Regions from separate parts of the Halomonas sp. IOP_14 genome, predicted to be linked through region 2. Evidence: predicted binding sites of a transcription regulator. Region 2 holds the regulator's gene; each other region holds the start of a gene.
What was found. Region 2 encodes FNR, which switches genes on or off when oxygen is low (the NO sensors DNR and NnrR bind a similar motif). Its sites were predicted from a motif close to TTGATNTANATCAA; they were not measured.
Positions count from the first base shown of each region.

Region 1: the regulator FNR is predicted to act here: its motif matches at 2,415-2,428, upstream of frdA (fumarate reductase (quinol) flavoprotein subunit).
Region 3: the regulator FNR is predicted to act here: its motif matches at 2,682-2,695, upstream of K7H09_RS00955 (DUF427 domain-containing protein).
Region 4: the regulator FNR is predicted to act here: its motif matches at 1,948-1,961, upstream of cyoA (ubiquinol oxidase subunit II).

Region 1 covers NZ_JAINWD010000002.1:119,213-123,397, forward strand. The annotation lists gene menD (2-succinyl-5-enolpyruvyl-6-hydroxy-3-cyclohexene-1-carboxylic-acid synthase) at 1-62, shown strand, start outside; gene menH (2-succinyl-6-hydroxy-2,4-cyclohexadiene-1-carboxylate synthase) at 52-804, shown strand; gene K7H09_RS02165 (anion permease) at 811-2,280, opposite strand; gene frdA (fumarate reductase (quinol) flavoprotein subunit) at 2,546-4,185, shown strand, end outside.
Region 2 covers NZ_JAINWD010000053.1:17,698-21,882, forward strand. The annotation lists gene K7H09_RS22265 (DNA polymerase III subunit epsilon) at 1-437, shown strand, start outside; gene ttcA (tRNA 2-thiocytidine(32) synthetase TtcA) at 700-1,620, shown strand; gene fnr (fumarate/nitrate reduction transcriptional regulator Fnr) at 1,613-2,359, opposite strand; gene hemN (oxygen-independent coproporphyrinogen III oxidase) at 2,444-3,877, opposite strand; gene K7H09_RS22285 (sulfite exporter TauE/SafE family protein) at 3,956-4,185, opposite strand, start outside.
Region 3 covers NZ_JAINWD010000001.1:188,988-193,172, reverse strand. The annotation lists gene K7H09_RS00965 (AAA family ATPase) at 1-1,598, opposite strand, end outside; gene K7H09_RS00960 (DUF3892 domain-containing protein) at 1,752-2,039, opposite strand; gene K7H09_RS00955 (DUF427 domain-containing protein) at 2,328-2,573, opposite strand; gene K7H09_RS00950 (phospholipase effector Tle1 domain-containing protein) at 2,784-3,254, opposite strand; gene K7H09_RS00945 (TIGR04141 family sporadically distributed protein) at 3,283-4,185, opposite strand, start outside.
Region 4 covers NZ_JAINWD010000040.1:22,036-26,220, reverse strand. The annotation lists gene cyoB (cytochrome o ubiquinol oxidase subunit I) at 1-666, opposite strand, end outside; gene cyoA (ubiquinol oxidase subunit II) at 670-1,677, opposite strand; gene K7H09_RS19765 (DeoR/GlpR family DNA-binding transcription regulator) at 2,023-2,805, opposite strand; gene K7H09_RS19760 (outer membrane protein OmpK) at 3,116-3,961, shown strand; gene K7H09_RS19755 (NupC/NupG family nucleoside CNT transporter) at 3,998-4,185, shown strand, end outside.

The DNA.
Region 1 (4,185 bases), on a different contig from region 2:
AGGTGGCCAATGATCTCAAGCATCTTGGCGCAGCGATTCGAGGGGAGCCGCGTGAGCAGTAAACCTCAGGCGCCGACTCTGGTAATGCTCCACGGTCTGTTGGGCGATGCTCAGGACTGGGGTGAGGTCATCGCTGACTTGGAAGGCATCAACTCCCTCGCGCTGGATTTACCCGGCCACGGCCAGAATCACCACGTGCAGGTAGGCTCTTTTGAGGCCTTTCACCACTGGCTTGGCGATACACTGATAACTCACGGTGTTCGCCATTACTGCCTACTGGGTTACTCCCTGGGCGGGCGCTTGGCGCTGTACCATGCCAGCCGTCAGCCACCGGGGCTGGAAGCACTCTGGCTGGAGAGTGCCCACCCAGGGCTGCCCGCCAGTGAGCGCTCTGCCCGAATTGCGCACGATGAGCACTGGGCAACACGCTTCGAGCAGGAACCATTGGAAAACGTACTTGCCGACTGGTACCAGCAGCCGGTGTTCGCCGACTTAACCGAGGTTCAGCGCGGTCGGCAGATTCAACGTCGGCTAGCGAATCATGGGTCAGCTATTGCCAGCATGCTGCAATCAACTTCCTTGGGTCAACAGCCTACGCTTTGGCAGTGGCTGGAAAGCACCTCGCTACCGGTGGGGTACTTTTCGGGGCAGCGGGACATCAAGTTCCACACTCTGGCGTCTCATCTGGCAACAATGGCCCCGCGCCTGCGCCATATTACGCTGGAAGGGGGCCACAATCTTCATGCTGAGCAACCTGAGATGATTGCTCAGCAGCTCAATGCCTGGTATCGCACGCTAGGCTAATGTTTATCAGCTGATCACCATTAACCAGGGCAGGCCGACCACCAGCCAAATTACCAGAAATAGCAGCCCGAAGATCGCCCCTAGGCGCCAAAAGAGCGCGCTGGGCAGGTAGCCGCTGCCGTAGTAAACCGGGCTTGGCCCTGTGCCGTAGGGGGTCAGAATGCCCATAAAGCCAAGTGTGGGTAGCAGTAGCAGAACAAACATCTGCATATCCAGACCGGCAATGCCTGATGCCGCTGCCAGAATCACCGGTAGCAAGGCGGTAACGTGGGCAGTAACACTGGCAAAGAAGTAGTGCAGTAGATAGAAAATGACCACCAGCGCCACCATGGCCATTAGAGGGTTGAAGTGGCTTATTTGCCCGCCAACCACATTGCCAAACCAGTTAACGAACCCTACTTGGCTGAGCCCGCCCGCTAGTGCCACCAGAGTGGCAAACCATACAAAGGTATTCCAGGCTGCTCGGTTATCGAGAATATCGCTCCAGGTCACAATGCCGGTTAACAGCATGCCGCAGATCACCACCAAGCCTACCAGCGACCCAGAGATAATATCGCCCGCAAAAATCCATAGCAGCAGGGCGGTGACCACCATAATGACCAGCATTATTTCATGGCGGGTCAGTGCTCCCAGCTTGGTTAACTCCTGCCCCGCCCAGTCGGAGATTTCATTCCCCGCTTTCACTTCGGGCGCGCATAGCCAGTAGCTCAGCAGCGGCACCAGCAGGAGCAGCAGAATGCCGACAGGTGCTACTGCCATAAACCACTGCCCCCAGTTGATATGAATACCTGTCGCGCTCTCGGTTAGCGCGATCGCCAATAGATTGGGCGCCAGAGCGGTCAAAAATAGCGAACTGGTCACACAGGTGGAAGCCAGCGCGGTCCACATCAAAAAGCTGCCCATGCGCTTCATGCTGGGGTCATTGGGGTGCGAATCGTAAAGCGGCGGCAGGTTGCGAATCACGGGGTAGATCGTGCCTGCGCTACGTGCGGTGTTCGAGGGCGTAAACGGCGCCAGAATGCCATCGGCAATCATCACCGCGTAGCCAAGAGTCAACGTACGTTTTCCCATTGCCTTGACCAGCCAAAGCGATATTCGCCTGCCGAGTCCGGTTTTTTCATACCCCAAGGCAAACATAAATGCGCCGAAAATCAGCCATACGGTGGAATTGGTAAAGCCCGACACCGCCCATGAGAATGCCTGGTTAGCAGCACTGAATCCGTCAGTCGCCAGTTGCTCCGGAGAGAACAGCACCCACCGGGAAAGTAGTGCCACCAGGGTAACGCCGACCAGGCCCACCACTGCGCCCGGCAATGGTTCAAGAATAAGGCCAACCACACAGCCGAGGAAAATGGCGAAAAAGTACCACGCATGAGGCGCAAGCCCCAGGGGAGTGGGTATCAGCGCGACGATGATAGCAACTGCTAGCGGCGCTAACAGTTTCCATCGCGGCGAGGGTTGAGCATCGGTCGTCATGCGGCACCTCTCTTCAGTGTTGGTAGTGTGCTCTTTTTGCTTGGTGGGCAGTGGTCTGCCCGGCAGTGAGTGATTTGAAGAGTAGGCGGTGCAGCACTAGGGTAAAAGTGATGCTAGCTCGATTCCTCCCTTTCTTGATGTACATCAATAGTCCTTTGGACTAATGAACAGGGCCTTCCCCTTGTATGGTAAGTTCGAATAGACAAGACGGCAGCGCAGATTGCCGCCAGTACCACCTTTGACTTGGCTAATGAAGGGGCTTTTCATGCAACAGCGAGATTTTGATATCGTCATTGTTGGTGGGGGTGGTGCAGGCTTACGCGCTGCTATCGGGGCTGCCGAGCAGGCCAAAGAGCAGGGCACTCCCCAGCGCATAGCGCTGCTGTCCAAGGTTTACCCCATGCGTTCCCATACCGTGGCGGCTGAAGGTGGCGCTGCCGCCGTCACCAGTGCCGAAGATTCCCACCAAGCGCATTTCGACGACACGGTGTCAGGCGGTGACTGGCTGGTTGAGCAGGGCGTCGTCGACTACTTTGTTCATCACGCTTATCAAGAATTGGTGCAGATGGAGCGCTGGGGCTGCCCCTGGAGCCGTAAAGGCGATGGCCAAGTGCAGGTGCGCCGCTTCGGGGGCATGAAAACCGCACGCACCTGGTTTGCGGCCGACAAAACCGGCTTTCATATGCTCCACACCCTGTTTCAGACCTCGCTGAAGTACCCAGAGATTGAGCGTTTTGATGAGTTCTTTGTGCTCGATCTGGCGGTACACGAAGGTGCGGTTATTGGCGTTATAGCCCTGCAGATCGCTACCGGTGAACTGACCCTGCTGCGCGCTAAAGCGGTGATTCTCGCTACCGGCGGCGCAGGGCGCTTGTTCCGCTTCAATACCAACGCGGGAATTGTCACCGGCGACGGCATGGCGATGGCCTATCGTCACGGTGTGGCGTTGCGGGATATGGAGTTTGTCCAGTACCACCCCACCGGCCTGCCCGGTTCTGGCATTTTGATTACCGAAGCGTGCCGGGGCGAAGGCGGCATTCTGCTCAATAAAGAGGGCTACCGCTATCTGCAGGATTACGGCCTGGGCCCAGAAACTCCGCTTGGCAAGCCGGAAAACAAATATATGGAACTGGGGCCACGGGACAAACTCTCCCAGGCCTTCTGGCAAGAGCAGCAGGCGGGCCGCACCGGCAAGTTTGGCGACAGCGATGTGGTCTATCTCGACCTGCGCCACTTGGGTGAAAAGTACATTCTGGAGCGCCTACCGTTTATCTGTGAACTGGCTAAATCCTATATCAATGTTGATCCGGTGAAAGACCCCATTCCCATTCGCCCGGCGGTTCACTACACCATGGGTGGGATTGAGACCGACCCTCAGTGCGAAACCTCCATTGCCGGGCTTTACGCCGCCGGGGAGTGTGCTTCAGTTGGTTTGCACGGTGCCAACCGCCTGGGCTCCAACTCGCTGACCGAGCTGCTGGTATTTGGCCGCTTAGCCGGTGAACAAGCGAGCCAGCGAGCGGCCAAAACCGAGTGGGCTGATGAGCGCTTGCTGGAAGCCCAGGGCGATCGCCAACAAGCCAAGCTGTTGCGGCTCTGTGACGGAACCGAGGGGGCAGAGAATTGGGTAGCACTCAAGCACGCCATGGTGCAAGCCATGGAGAGTGGCTGCGGTATTTACCGCACTGAAGAGGGCATGCGCCATTCGCTGGATACCATGCGTCAGCTACGTGAGCGCTTTAATAAGGTTCGCGTTAATGATACCAGCAAGATATTCAATACCGAGCTACTGGAATGTCTTGAACTGGAGTGTGGCCTGGATATTGCCGAAGCCTCTTGCTTAGGGGCGCTTGAGCGTCGTGAATCCCGTGGTGCCCATCAGCGCCTGGATGAAGGTATGCAGAA
Region 2 (4,185 bases):
TGCATACCAGCCGCGCTTTTGTGATCACCCTTGGCAGCGCGAAGCAGCCCGCGAGCGCAACGCTGCGCCGTCATCACTTGCTGTGCGAGGCGGGGGAGATACTGCCACCAAACAGTGATAACTTGAGCGCGCTAGTAGAATTTATCGGCAATCGGCCCATCGTTGGCTGGCAGTTAGAGAAGCGCATTGGAGCATTGAATGCACTACTCAGTAAGCGGCTGAATTTTGCCCTGCCCAACGCCCAGGTCGATGTGGCAAAACTGCATCAGCGCCAACTGCGCCGTTTGCACCCGGAGGTCGAAGCGCCCAGCAGCTTCGCCCAGGCGTTGGCATGCTGGCAAGTACCCGTCATGGGCATGCAGAGTGTGCTTGGAGAGGCCACCGCCAGCGCACTGCTGTATATGCGCCTGCAGCGTATTATGGCGCAGGTGGCATAGTAGTCTCTTTCGTCGTGGCGAGGACAGCTTTCCGCGAGGGCGCTGTGAACCCCTCCCTGGGCGCTACTTTTGTCATCCATGACAAAAGACCCTCGCTCCAAGCTGCCCTCGCACCGAGGTATGGTGCAGCGGTCAAAATAGTCACTTCCAATTGCGATATCTTGTGTGGCTACGTCTGATTAGTTGGGTCAGGCGGTGAGTGTTGTTAGAATAGTTATTACTTTTTTCTCTCACGCCTTCTACCCTCGGCAGTGCTTATACCATGCAAACTCTTGATCACTTTGATCCTGCTCACCTTGATACGGTTGGAGCCACCCCAGCTAACGCTGAGCACGACCAGCCTGAGCTGGCTGATGCGAAGCAGAAGCGTGAATTTAACAAGCTGCAAAAGCGTCTGCGCCGAGAAGTGGGCAATGCGATCATTGATTACCAAATGATCAATGAAGGTGATCGCGTAATGGTCTGCCTCTCCGGTGGAAAGGACAGCTACACGATGCTGGAGATTTTGCGCAATTTGCAGCGCAATGCGCCGGTCAATTTTTCGCTGGTAGCGGTCAATCTGGATCAAAAACAGCCGGGTTTTCCCGAGCACGTATTGCCTGCGTATCTGGATAAGCAGGGCGTGGAGTACCACATTGTCGAGCGCGATACTTACTCGGTGGTAAAAGAGAAAACCCCGGAAGGTAAAACCACCTGCGCGCTTTGTTCACGGCTGCGGCGCGGCTCGTTGTATGGCTTTGCCGAAGAGATTGGCGCCAATAAGATAGCCCTGGGCCATCACCGGGAAGATATTCTCGAAACGCTGTTTCTCAATATGTTCTTTGGCGGCAACCTGAAAGCGATGCCGCCAAAGCTGCTATCCGATGATGGGAAGAATATCGTTATTCGGCCGTTGGCCTACTGCAAAGAGGCGGATATCGCCGAGTTTTCGCGGCTGATGGCGTTTCCGATTATTCCCTGCAACCTGTGCGGTTCACAGCCTAATATGCAGCGTCAGGTGGTCAAAGAGATGCTTGCCGAGTGGGACAAAAAGTTTCCTGGCCGTCTGGAGAGCATGTTCAAGGCCGTCACCAACATTGCCCCTTCCCAGTTGGCCGACCGCAGCCTGTTCGATTTTGAAGGCCTTGAGGCCAAGCAAGCAGAGCTACTGGCGGGGCGTATCCAAGCCTTTAACGTCAGCTAACTGTTTGCTCTTCCTCTTCGGCGAGGGTAATCAAGCGCGGCATATCGAGAATGTTGACCTCTCGCCCTGAGACCGCCACCACACTCTGCTGCTGAAAGCGGCTTAGTATGCGGCTGACCGTTTCCACCGCTAAGCCCAGGTAGTTGCCGATATCAGCCCTGGGCATTGAAAGGCGAAAGCTGTAAGGCGAGTAGCCCCGGCGACGAAAACGATCTGAGAGGGTAATCAAAAAACTTGCCAGCCGCTGATCGGCGGTTTTACGCGAAAGTAGCCGCATCATACGCCGGTCATCGCGCAACTCTTTGCTCATGCTGCGATAAAGCTGGCCACGCAGTTCGGGCAGCTCCTCCGAGAGTAAGTCCAGGCGGTCAAAAGGAATCTCGCAGACGGTGGTCGTTTCCAGGGCGATAACGCTACCGGGGTAATGCTCTTCGTCAATGCCATCCAACCCCACCAATTCACTGGGCAGGTAGAAATTGGTCAACTGCTCGCTGCCGTTACCTTCGGCGGTGATCTGTTTCAAACTGCCCGAACGGACTGCGTAAACGCTGGTAAAGGTGTCGCCCTGACGAAACAGCGGTTCGCCTTTTTTCAGCGGCGCGCGACGACGAATAATGGCGTCAAACTGCCCCACGTCGTCCAGCTCAAGGGCAAGTGGCAGGCACAGTGAGCTCAAACTGCAGGTTTGGCAGCGAGCTTCATGGAGTAGCGAGCGCCGACGGCTCATGGGTTCCAACATGCTTTGCTCCTTGAGAGGGTCCCGCTTATCAATTAGAAAATCCTTACTTATTATAGTCGCTTTAGCATGCCTGCAATAAGGTGATTAAACAATCTTAGAATACTGTTGTCCCGTTTGCCCGGAAAGATGGGTATCAAACGCCATTGCTATATGGCGAATCAGCAGTCGACCCATTGGCGTTGCGTTAAGCTGGTCGCCGCTGCGTGCCAGCAGGCCATCTTGCTCGGCGCTTTGCAGGCGCTCAAGCGCAGGCGCAAAGTAGCGGGGGGCATCAATGTTCCAGCGCTGGCTAACGGCGGTCAGATCAATGCCCATATCGCACATCAGCCGCTCAATCACATCCCGGCGGATCAGGTCGTCATCACTTAAGCGTATGCCACGCACGGTGGCAAGCTGCCCCTGATCCAGCGCCGCTTCGTAGCGGGCCAGATCGCTAGGATTCTGCGCATAGACGTCATCAATACGGGAAATCGCCGATACGCCAAGCCCGATTAAGTCGCACTGAGCATGGCTGGAGTAGCCCTGGAAGTTGCGCTGCAGCGAGCCTTCGCGCTGGGCAATAGCCAGGCTATCGTCAGGGCGGGCAAAGTGATCCATACCGATATGCACATAGCCAGCTGCGGTGAGCATTTCGATGGTGGTGCGCAGAATCGCTAGCTTCTCTTCTCCGCCTGGCAAGTCATCGACATTAATGCGCCGCTGCGGGGCAAAACGCTCGGGCATATGCGCGTAATTAAACACAGAAAGGCGCGCCGGGTTGAGCTCGATCACCTGGCGTAGGGTGTTGGCAAAGCTCTTTTCAGTCTGAAATGGCAAGCCATAAATTAGGTCGAGATTGAGCGAGCGAAAGCCCAGGCGATGCGCCTCCTCCATCAGCGTTTCGGTAAGTACCCGAGGCTGAATACGGTTAATCGCTTTCTGCACCAGCGGGCTTAAATCCTGCACGCCCAGGCTGATGCGATTAAAGCCGAGGGATTCGAGATGGCGCAGCGTAAACACATCCGCTTCGCGAGGATCTATTTCAATTGCGTAATCGCGATCAGCAGACGATGAAAGACCAAAACGTGCATCCAGTCGATCAATCAGGTCGCCCATCTGGTTCAAACTGAGAAATGTCGGCGTGCCGCCGCCCCAATGCAACTGCTCCACCGGTCGTGATGTATCCAAGTGGCGTGCGGTCAGCACCATTTCACGGTCAAGCCGGGCTATATAGGGCTCGGCAAGGGCAGTGTTTTTGGTAGCGATTTTATTACACGCGCAGTAGAAGCAGATCTTGCGGCAGAAGGGCACATGAACGTACAGAGAGAGCGGACGCTTACTGGCATTGCTACGCTCCAATGCCTGGGTCAGGTCGCCAGGGGTAAATTGGTCGTGAAACGACAGCGCCGTGGGGTAGGAGGTGTAGCGTGGGCCGTTGGTGTCGTAGCGACGCAGTAACGCTTCGTCCCACACCGGCTGCATAGGGGCTGCGGCAGCAGCGGGTGCAAGAGGTAAGGCAGCAGGGGTATGAACGGGCATGAAGGGGCGCTCCGACGTTAGGAAATGCCGCTAGCCTAACCCGTGGTTAGGAGGTAAATGTTGAGCCACGTCATGCTATTAGAGGTTGTGTACCGAAAGCGTCCACAGTTGCCACAGTGCAAAAGCGATAATTGTCAGCGCTGCCACGCTGCGGGTCGCGGGGTGACGTATCAAATGGCTGAGCTGGCGGGCAGCCAGGCCAGTGGCAAGCAGCGCAGGTAGGGTGCCAAGCCCAAAGGCGCCCATGAGTAGAGCGCCCTGAAGCGGGTCGGCAATCGCTAAGCTCCAGGCCAACATGGAGTAGACCA
Region 3 (4,185 bases), on a different contig from region 2:
TTTTCCAAGTTATCTCTAAATAACTCCTTATCTATTAGCTCCTTATATTCTTGTTCTTTTTTTTCTATCATTGAGTCTGCACTGTCATCTTCTGGAATCGATTCTAGTTTAGTACTGATATTACCTATTAATTCTTTCAGTCTTTCCAAAGGGACTAAATCAAGAGCATCAGTATTTTCAGGCAAGGTATTTGTAGTAAAGCTCGACTTCCTTAACTTCAATTCACTTAAAAAGCTTTCTATATCAACTCTGAAATCAACAATGTTTTCATCAGCTAAAGCTATAGCACTTTCATATGGCGCTAAATCAAACCTATAGTCCTTAATATCTTTCTTTTCTCTATCTAATATCGCTTTACTTGTTGAAGAAATCGTTACTGTATTATCTGCCAAAAAATCGATAAAAGTGGCCATTCTCTTAGATGAAACATCCCCAATTTCTTGCAAGCATAGCGGGCAATTATCCTTTTCTTTGGGGGGGAATAAGGTGGTTGAAGGTAAGGACTTTATAAATATTTCTGCCGAGTCCCACATAACTTTCCAATTTTCATCACCAACCCCAGAAATAGGTAATCCAGAGAATGTTCTATCCTTTACTTCATCTGCCAACTGCTTCTTCTTTATAAAGTCGCGCTCTTTTTCCTTTAAGCTATCGAATTTATCGTCATCAACTACCGACTTAGATTCAACAAGGTATTGGTAAAGAGGTTTTAACTGTCTAATTGAACCTGATAATTCCGTCTTTATTTGTTTTGGTGACTTCGCCTTATATAAATCTATTTCTTTCTTCAGCTCTTCAATTTTTAAAATATTATTATCATCAATTGCGTAGAAGTCTAGCTCTTCGATTCCCGTAGAAGCAGATAATTGGTTTATAAATAAACCAGTTTTTGTATCTGAAAAAGTAGGCAAGCCAACAAAGCCATTTCCAGCCATTGTTTCTTCGGCCACTTGCCGATTAACATAATCAATCGCTTCAGCTAAATCTTCTAAAAGATGCAATCCACTGGGTTTATAACCCAATTCATCTTCGTTCGTTACAAAATGTGCAGCTGCATCACTATCAAAAACCCTTATTGATTTTAAGTTCTCATTACTCTTAAAACTTAGATTCCAATTATGTTCATGAGCATCTTCATTAACATTTATTGAAATGTTTGCTGAAGTGGGCTTGTCGGATTTTTCAAATACATTTCCTAGAATTTTAGGTGTACCACCTCTAGATAAACAAGCATGTTTAATTATTCTTGAGTAAGATGATTTTCCCGCACCATTATCACCGTAAATTATAGTCATTCCACTTTTTGGAAAAGATAACAACTGATCTTCAGACAAAGCTCCGACATTTACGACAGTGTCAATCTGCTTCAATGTTACCTTGCCAGCTTCTTCATTGAAGCCTGAGGTATCTAGTGGCAGGCTCAACAGCTTTGATATTTCCTCATCAGAAATAATATCATGCTCTACTAAAGATACTTTATAGATTTCATCAAAATGTATAGGAGATAACGCGCCCTCACTTAATGACAATTTCACTGAATGTTGCCACCATAGCGGTTTATCCTTGATCCAATCAGCAATGTTTTCCACTGGTGTCATTTATAATAAGTCCTTACTTCAGTAAAATAACGATCTATATACTTTCAGGTGAGATTTACCTGATAGGGCATTTAACGCCAAGCTAAGCGGCGGCCCGTCAGTGCCGTCCGGTGGAGGCCAAAGGCCGGAACAAACTTAAGCGCCTTGTTAAGCCTATGGGCACTCAGGCAAGCTGAGGAGATTGTTTGGCTGCTCCCCATCATTTTGAGTTTTCAGGTATTTTCTGCCGCTTGCGCTTTTCGCAACAACTACCCAGACTGACTCGCCACCAACGCTGACGTAAAATTTCCACTTTCCAGCCTCAATGCCTTCAATGGCTCGGTCGAGGCTGAGTTTCCATCGAGTACCATCGCCGTTTACACCGCCGATGCTGCTGATCCGCTCGTGAGCACTTTGCCGGTTAGTCTTATTGATACACTTAACTTGATGATTAGCAGCCATTTCTTCCTCCTTGAGGGTTGTAAGGCTTAACAGCGTATTAGACGGCGCGTTCTATGATTGAATGAACGTGCTGGCACTTTTTTCCGGCAAATGCAGCCTGCCAGATTCTCCCAAGCCTATGATTCTTCGAACTATGTATTTCCATTAGGCTATATATCCAAAACTCGCGCTCCTGCTGCATTTCCCGGCATGACCGCTTTGGGTTGAAAAGAGTCATTCGCGCACTTCTTCATAAAAGGCCATCCTGCCCGCTAGAGGCTCCATACCTTCAATCGGCTCCACATAACTTCAAGCAATATCCCGACTTTCATCCAGTGAAAAATACACCGTACGCCCTTTAAAGGGGCAATAAGTGGTGGTTTCTGAAGGGGTGAGTAAGTCCATGCGCACATCTTCACGTGGAAAGTAGTGGCGTGGCGGGTAGCCGTGTTCGCGGAGTTCCAATGTATTACTGGAGTCGGCTATCAGAATGCCATCAACCTGAACGTGCATGCGCTGCTTGCTTGGATGAAGCGTTATGCGGGCATTCTGCATCGTCAATTCCCTGCGGCGTTTTTTTTCGCTCTAATACTTCGAGCGTAGCAGTTCATTTAGATTAAGCCTACTTTGAATACTTAGTTTTTAGTCGATAGTGGCCACTTCGTGATCTAGGTCAGCCATCGCTTCCATGCGACTGCTTATGGCGCCTGGGTGAATGCGGCATAGCGCCAGCTCGTAGCCTGCGAGTCAAAAGTGCCCGACCGCCTACTCCTCCGGTGGGAAAAGGTGGGCATCGGTCAAGGTACGTGGCCGGTACTCGCACGTATTATCGGCCCAGCGCTTCCAAACACTCTCATCGACTGAAATATTCACCGCACACTGCCCTGGCATCACTTCCGAATATTGTCGGTAAAATCGGCCGTCAGTTGTCTTTCCAAGGCGTTTGTATCTGGCGTAGAACCCCTTCAGGAAATCAGAAAACGAATCTTTGGGTGCTGTCTTCCAGGCATCCTCAGCAACTTCGTAGGGTGCCAGTTTTAGGCCTGCCTTTTGCGCCTTGGCTAACATCCAGCTCAGCGATATATCGGCCAGTGTGTCGTCAGCGCCATAGCCGCCGCCTACATTGGCGTGGGCGCCGATAAACCAGCACTGCTCTACGTCGATAGCACCTATGCACGGTAATTCTTGTGTCGGCCAAGAGAGGACATTCAGCGTGGGCTGATATAACCTCCGCAATCACGCGCTTGTCGCGTGCTTTGCATTCTTATACGTGATCTCGCTCTATCTGTGAGGCGCCGGCGATCTTTACAGTAAAGCCTCGCTGCGAAAGGTTTTCATAGACCCGTGTAAGATTCACCTTGCTGAAAAACGGCAAATTTTCTTTTAGGCTTTGTCCGTCAGCACCCAAGATCAAGAAGATAACTTCGTACTCGGAACTTCTAATTGAATTTAATGGCACGAGATCTCTTGCTCGAGGATTGACGCGCCGAAGTACCGTTCTTGCTTTTTTTCGAAATCCCTTGTCCCCCAACATTACTTCAGCCGACACACTACCTTGCGCAAAGAGATGGCTCAATCCTGCTGATCCTCCCTTCCGGTGCTTGACGTGAATAAGCTGCTTACCTTGGGTCAGTAAATCACACAATTCAATTGGTGAGGTCGTCTTTGTACACTTCACTAACTTTTTATCTAAAAGAAAAAACCCTTGTGCCGCCGCGGCTCTTTCATTGTAGTCGCCCTCGGTCTCAATCTTGTTTTTTCCATCTTCTTCCCAAACGTAGACTCCGGGGAACTTTAGATCACTTAAGGCGACCATAGCCAGTGTTGAGTCGACTCCATTCATAAATGACTTATCTATCTCATACCAATTTCCACCAAATATGATTTTTTTTGTATCTCCAGTATCTAGTTCCAAGTACAAACAAGAGTAAACTGAATGGCCGAACTCGTTTTCATGGACATCGGTTACAAATAGTCGGTCTCTTTTAATCGATTCAATTGTTACAGAAGCCATGTCCACGTTATTTAAATATTGATCCGCATCAATAGTCGGAGTCAGTTCATTCTTGGATCTAGTAAAGCTAAAGCCTATAACCTTGTCCCATTCAATGATTTCCGGAAGTGTAATTATCAGCCCCAAGTCTTTGTTCTTCACCGCATCCAGTAA
Region 4 (4,185 bases), on a different contig from region 2:
CATCGTCATGCCTTTGGTGCGCATTTTAATGATGGTCACGAAAAAGTTAATACCGGTCAGCGTGGTGCCTATACCGGATATCTGCAACGCCCATATCCAGTAGTCGACCCCCACCCCGGGACTAAACTCGATCCCCGATAACGGCGCGTAAGCGAGCCAGCCGGTTTTGGCGAATTCGCCCACCACCAGCGAGATATTGACCAGTATCGCGGAGACCGCAAACAGCCAAAAGCTTAAGTTATTCAGGAAAGGGAAAGCAACGTCGCGGGCACCAATTTGCAGCGGCACCACCAGGTTCATCAAGCCGATGACCATGGGCATGGCGACAAAGAAGATCATAATCACGCCGTGGGCGGTAAAGATCTGGTCGTAGTGTTCGGGGGGTAAATAGCCCGCTGCATCCCCGGCGGCCATCGCCAGCTGGGTGCGCATCATTATCGCATCCGAGAAGCCGCGCAGCAGCATCACCAGAGCGACGATGAAATACATAATGCCGAGCTTTTTATGGTCAACGGAGGTAAACCACTCGTTCCACAGCCAGCCCCACTTACGGTAATAGGTGATTAAACCAAACAGTGCGATCCCACCAATGGCCATAAAGGCCGCGACGACCATGATGATCGGCTCGTGGTAGGGAATTGACTCTAACGTGAGTTTTCCAAACACGGCTTAACCTCCCACTTCTACGCTAGAGGAGTGGCTGCGCATGGCATTATCCTGACTAGCATGGTTGTTAGTGACATGACCTGATTCGGCCGCGTGATCGGCAGTCTTCTCATTTTCGCCATCGTGGGAGTCAGCATGATCGCCGCCCATCTGATGCTCGCCGCCGGTATGGAAGCTTCGTAAGATGCTTTCATACAGCGATGGTGAAATGGCTGAGAAGTACTCAACCGGATTCGATTCGCTAGGTTCCGCCAACGCTTCATAACCTTCTGGGTAGGTCAGCGTTTGTGGAGCAGCGCGTACCATTTCCACCCAGGCGTCAAAATCCTCGGGGTTGGTCACCTTGGCTTCAAAGGTCATGCCAGAGAAGCCCGCGCCACTGTAGTTGGTGGAACGACCAGGGTAGCTACCAATTTCATCGGCGATGAGATGGACATCGTTATCCATGCCCGCCATGGCATAAATCTGGCTGCCAAGATGGGGGATAAAGAAAGCGTTCATCACTGAGCCTGAGCTGACCCTAAAGCGCACCGGTGTATCTACCGGAAAGGCCACTTCGTTAACACTGGCAATACCCTGCTCGGGGTAGATAAACAGCCACTTCCAATCAAGCGCCACCGCCTGTATTTCGATCGGCGCCACATCGCTTTCCAGCGGTTTGTGGGGATCAAGGCTATGGGAGGTCTTCCAGGTCAACAGGGCGAGCACCGCGATAATCGCACAGGGCACGATCCACACCACCGCTTCAATCACGTTGGAGTGCGCCCAATCAGGCGTGTATTTAGCCAGGCTATTACTACGCCGGTAACGCCAGCCAAACAGCAGCGTCATGACAATCACAGGAATAACTACAATCAACATTAGGCCAAAGGCGGTCAGAATCAGTGTGCGCTGCTCAGCGCCAATCTGGCCTTTTGGGTCTAGCAGCGCTGAACTACAGCCTGCTAGAAACAGACACAGCGCAAGGAGCACTAGAGTGCCTCGCCTGCGCCAAAGTGAGCGTCGTTGCATGGTGTGATCTCGTCAGAGGTTGTTTAAAACACTAGCTAGCCATGTCGCCCTTCTACATAGCAGGCTAACTACCACCCCATACTCTTCCCAAAACATGCTCTGCATGGCGCTCTTGAAAACGAGCTAGGAAAACGCTCTCAAGGACAGTGCACACGTGACGCTGGGCGCCATTGCTCCGGGAAAAATATGCGTCGCCGGATGGGAATTGGCGACGAGCCTCGCTGGCCTAAGCACTAAAGGCTTAAGCAGTTAAGACTAAAGTATTTTCTATTGATCGAGATCATGAAAGAAGTGGCGCATTGCCGCACCCAAGGTATTGACTGGGATGAGCAAGGGGGAAATCGCTTACGCCACTGTGACGGTGGGAACCACTATCTCAGGTACAACGCGGCCATTTTTTTTAAGCAACTGCGGGGCGCCCTCTTCGTCGGTAACCACCACATCAAAATCGTCCAGAGCAGCGAAATAGGCCGGGCGAACTACGCTGAACTTACTGGCATCTACCACCAACAGGCGCTGCATAGCGGTGGCAATGGCAGCCTGTTTAGGCGCCACTTCGTGAAAGTGAAAGCAACTAACACCACGCTCTAAATCCACCCCTGCAGCGGAGATCAGCGCCTTATTAATGCCTAACCGCTCGATAGCAGCAGTCATATTGTCGCTACCGAATGACTGCGAGGTGGCATAAAACAGCCCGCCCAGTAGCACCAAGCGCACGTTGGGCAGGGCGGCAACGGCATTGGCAACATTAAGCGCATAGGTCACTACCGTCAGCTCTCGGAAATGACTTAACTGGCTCAGCAGCGGCATTAGCGTTGAGCCGCAGTCGATAAACAGCGTATCGCCCTCTTCTATGTAGGCTAACGCCCGCTGACAAAGCCGATACTTGGCCTGGTAGTGGCTAGCCTGCTGTTCGGTCAAGTCATAAATAGGCGTTACGCCAGGGTAGTTTGCCATCACTAGGCGTCCACCCAGCAGGCTAATGGCAGTATCCTGAGTCGTCAGATCGCGACGGATGGTCATTTCGGAAACATCGCATAGCTCTGCGGCATCGCGCAGATGAAGAGTACCGCCACTGGCAAGCGCTTCCTGAAGCTTGGCAAGGCGCAGCGCACTACGGCCATTCATGGTGGGCATCTCCTGGCAAACCCCTCTTGTTGTGATTTTCGCAACGAGAGCATCGGTGTTGCGTCCATTTTCATTTCTATGCTGAGCGAGCGGCGGCGTAATTTCCACTGCTACGACGGCTATTGGTGCTATTAGTGCCACAATGAGAGCCATATGACATTTAAATAGCGTTGATGTGACAACTCTTGCAAATCAACGTTAGAAAAATAACACTAAATGTTATAATTTTAACATTAACGCCAGCCCGCACGACTACAACCTCGGATAGCCACACCCAAGTGGCTCCGCGACAACCAATGTTGAGGCTCTCATGACTGCTCGTACACACTCTCGCCCCCCTTCGTCTAAGATCGCGCTTGGCGCTGGCGTATTAGGGGCCATACTCACTACGCCGCTAATGGCAGACGAGGCTGCTCAGTCGCATCCTCTAGATCGACTGTGGTCATTCGCCAACGTTTCGGTTAACTACCTGGACTGGTCAAACGGCACCGAGGCGCGCACCGCTTCCAACGCGGCGAAAAGCGACTTTATGTTTCTCGAAATCGAAGGCGGCGCTGGCTTTAGCTGGGGCGAGTTCTACGGCTTCTTTGATTTCGAGAACCCCACCAACGACCAGTTCGATGAGTCCAGCGGTGGTAAAGACAACTTCCGCACCGCGGGTAAAGTGACCTCACACATTTACCTGGGTGACAGCTCGCTGTCGATTTACGCCCACCTGTATGACTTCCGTGATTACGGTTATGACAGCCGCGAGCAGGATCAGATTCTTGGTTTGGGTTACCGCACTACCTTCGACAATGGCCTGTGGTTCAAGCCCTTTATCGGTGCTGCGCGGGTACAAAGTAACAGCTATACCGGCATGAACGGCTATATGGCAGGCTGGGTCGCGGGTTATGATTTCACTGCACTCAACCAGGACTTCAGCGTCACCAACTGGCACGAACAGACCTTTGGTCGCGACGATGAGTATCTGGAGCAGAACTACGTGGGCGATACAGCGGGCAGTGTAGGCACCAACGGTGCACTGAGCCTATGGTGGCATCCGAGTGATTTGATCACCACTGGCATTCAGTATCGCTACTCTGACAATAAGTTGGGCACCCCCAACAATTATCAGAATGCGATGATCTACTCCGTCAAGCTCAACTTACTATAAACGCGCTTCTTACTCGCGGACTCGAAGGATCTCCTTATGACACTCCTTATGAGCTTGGTGGGTATGGTCACTCTGGTGGCCATTGCCCTGATCTTCTCCTACGACCGTAAATCGATCCGGCTACGTACCGTGCTGGGCGCCTTTGCTATACAAGCGGGGATTGGTGCCTTTGTACTTTATGTGCCGTTTGGCCAAGCGGTACTACAGGCCATCTCCTCCGGCGT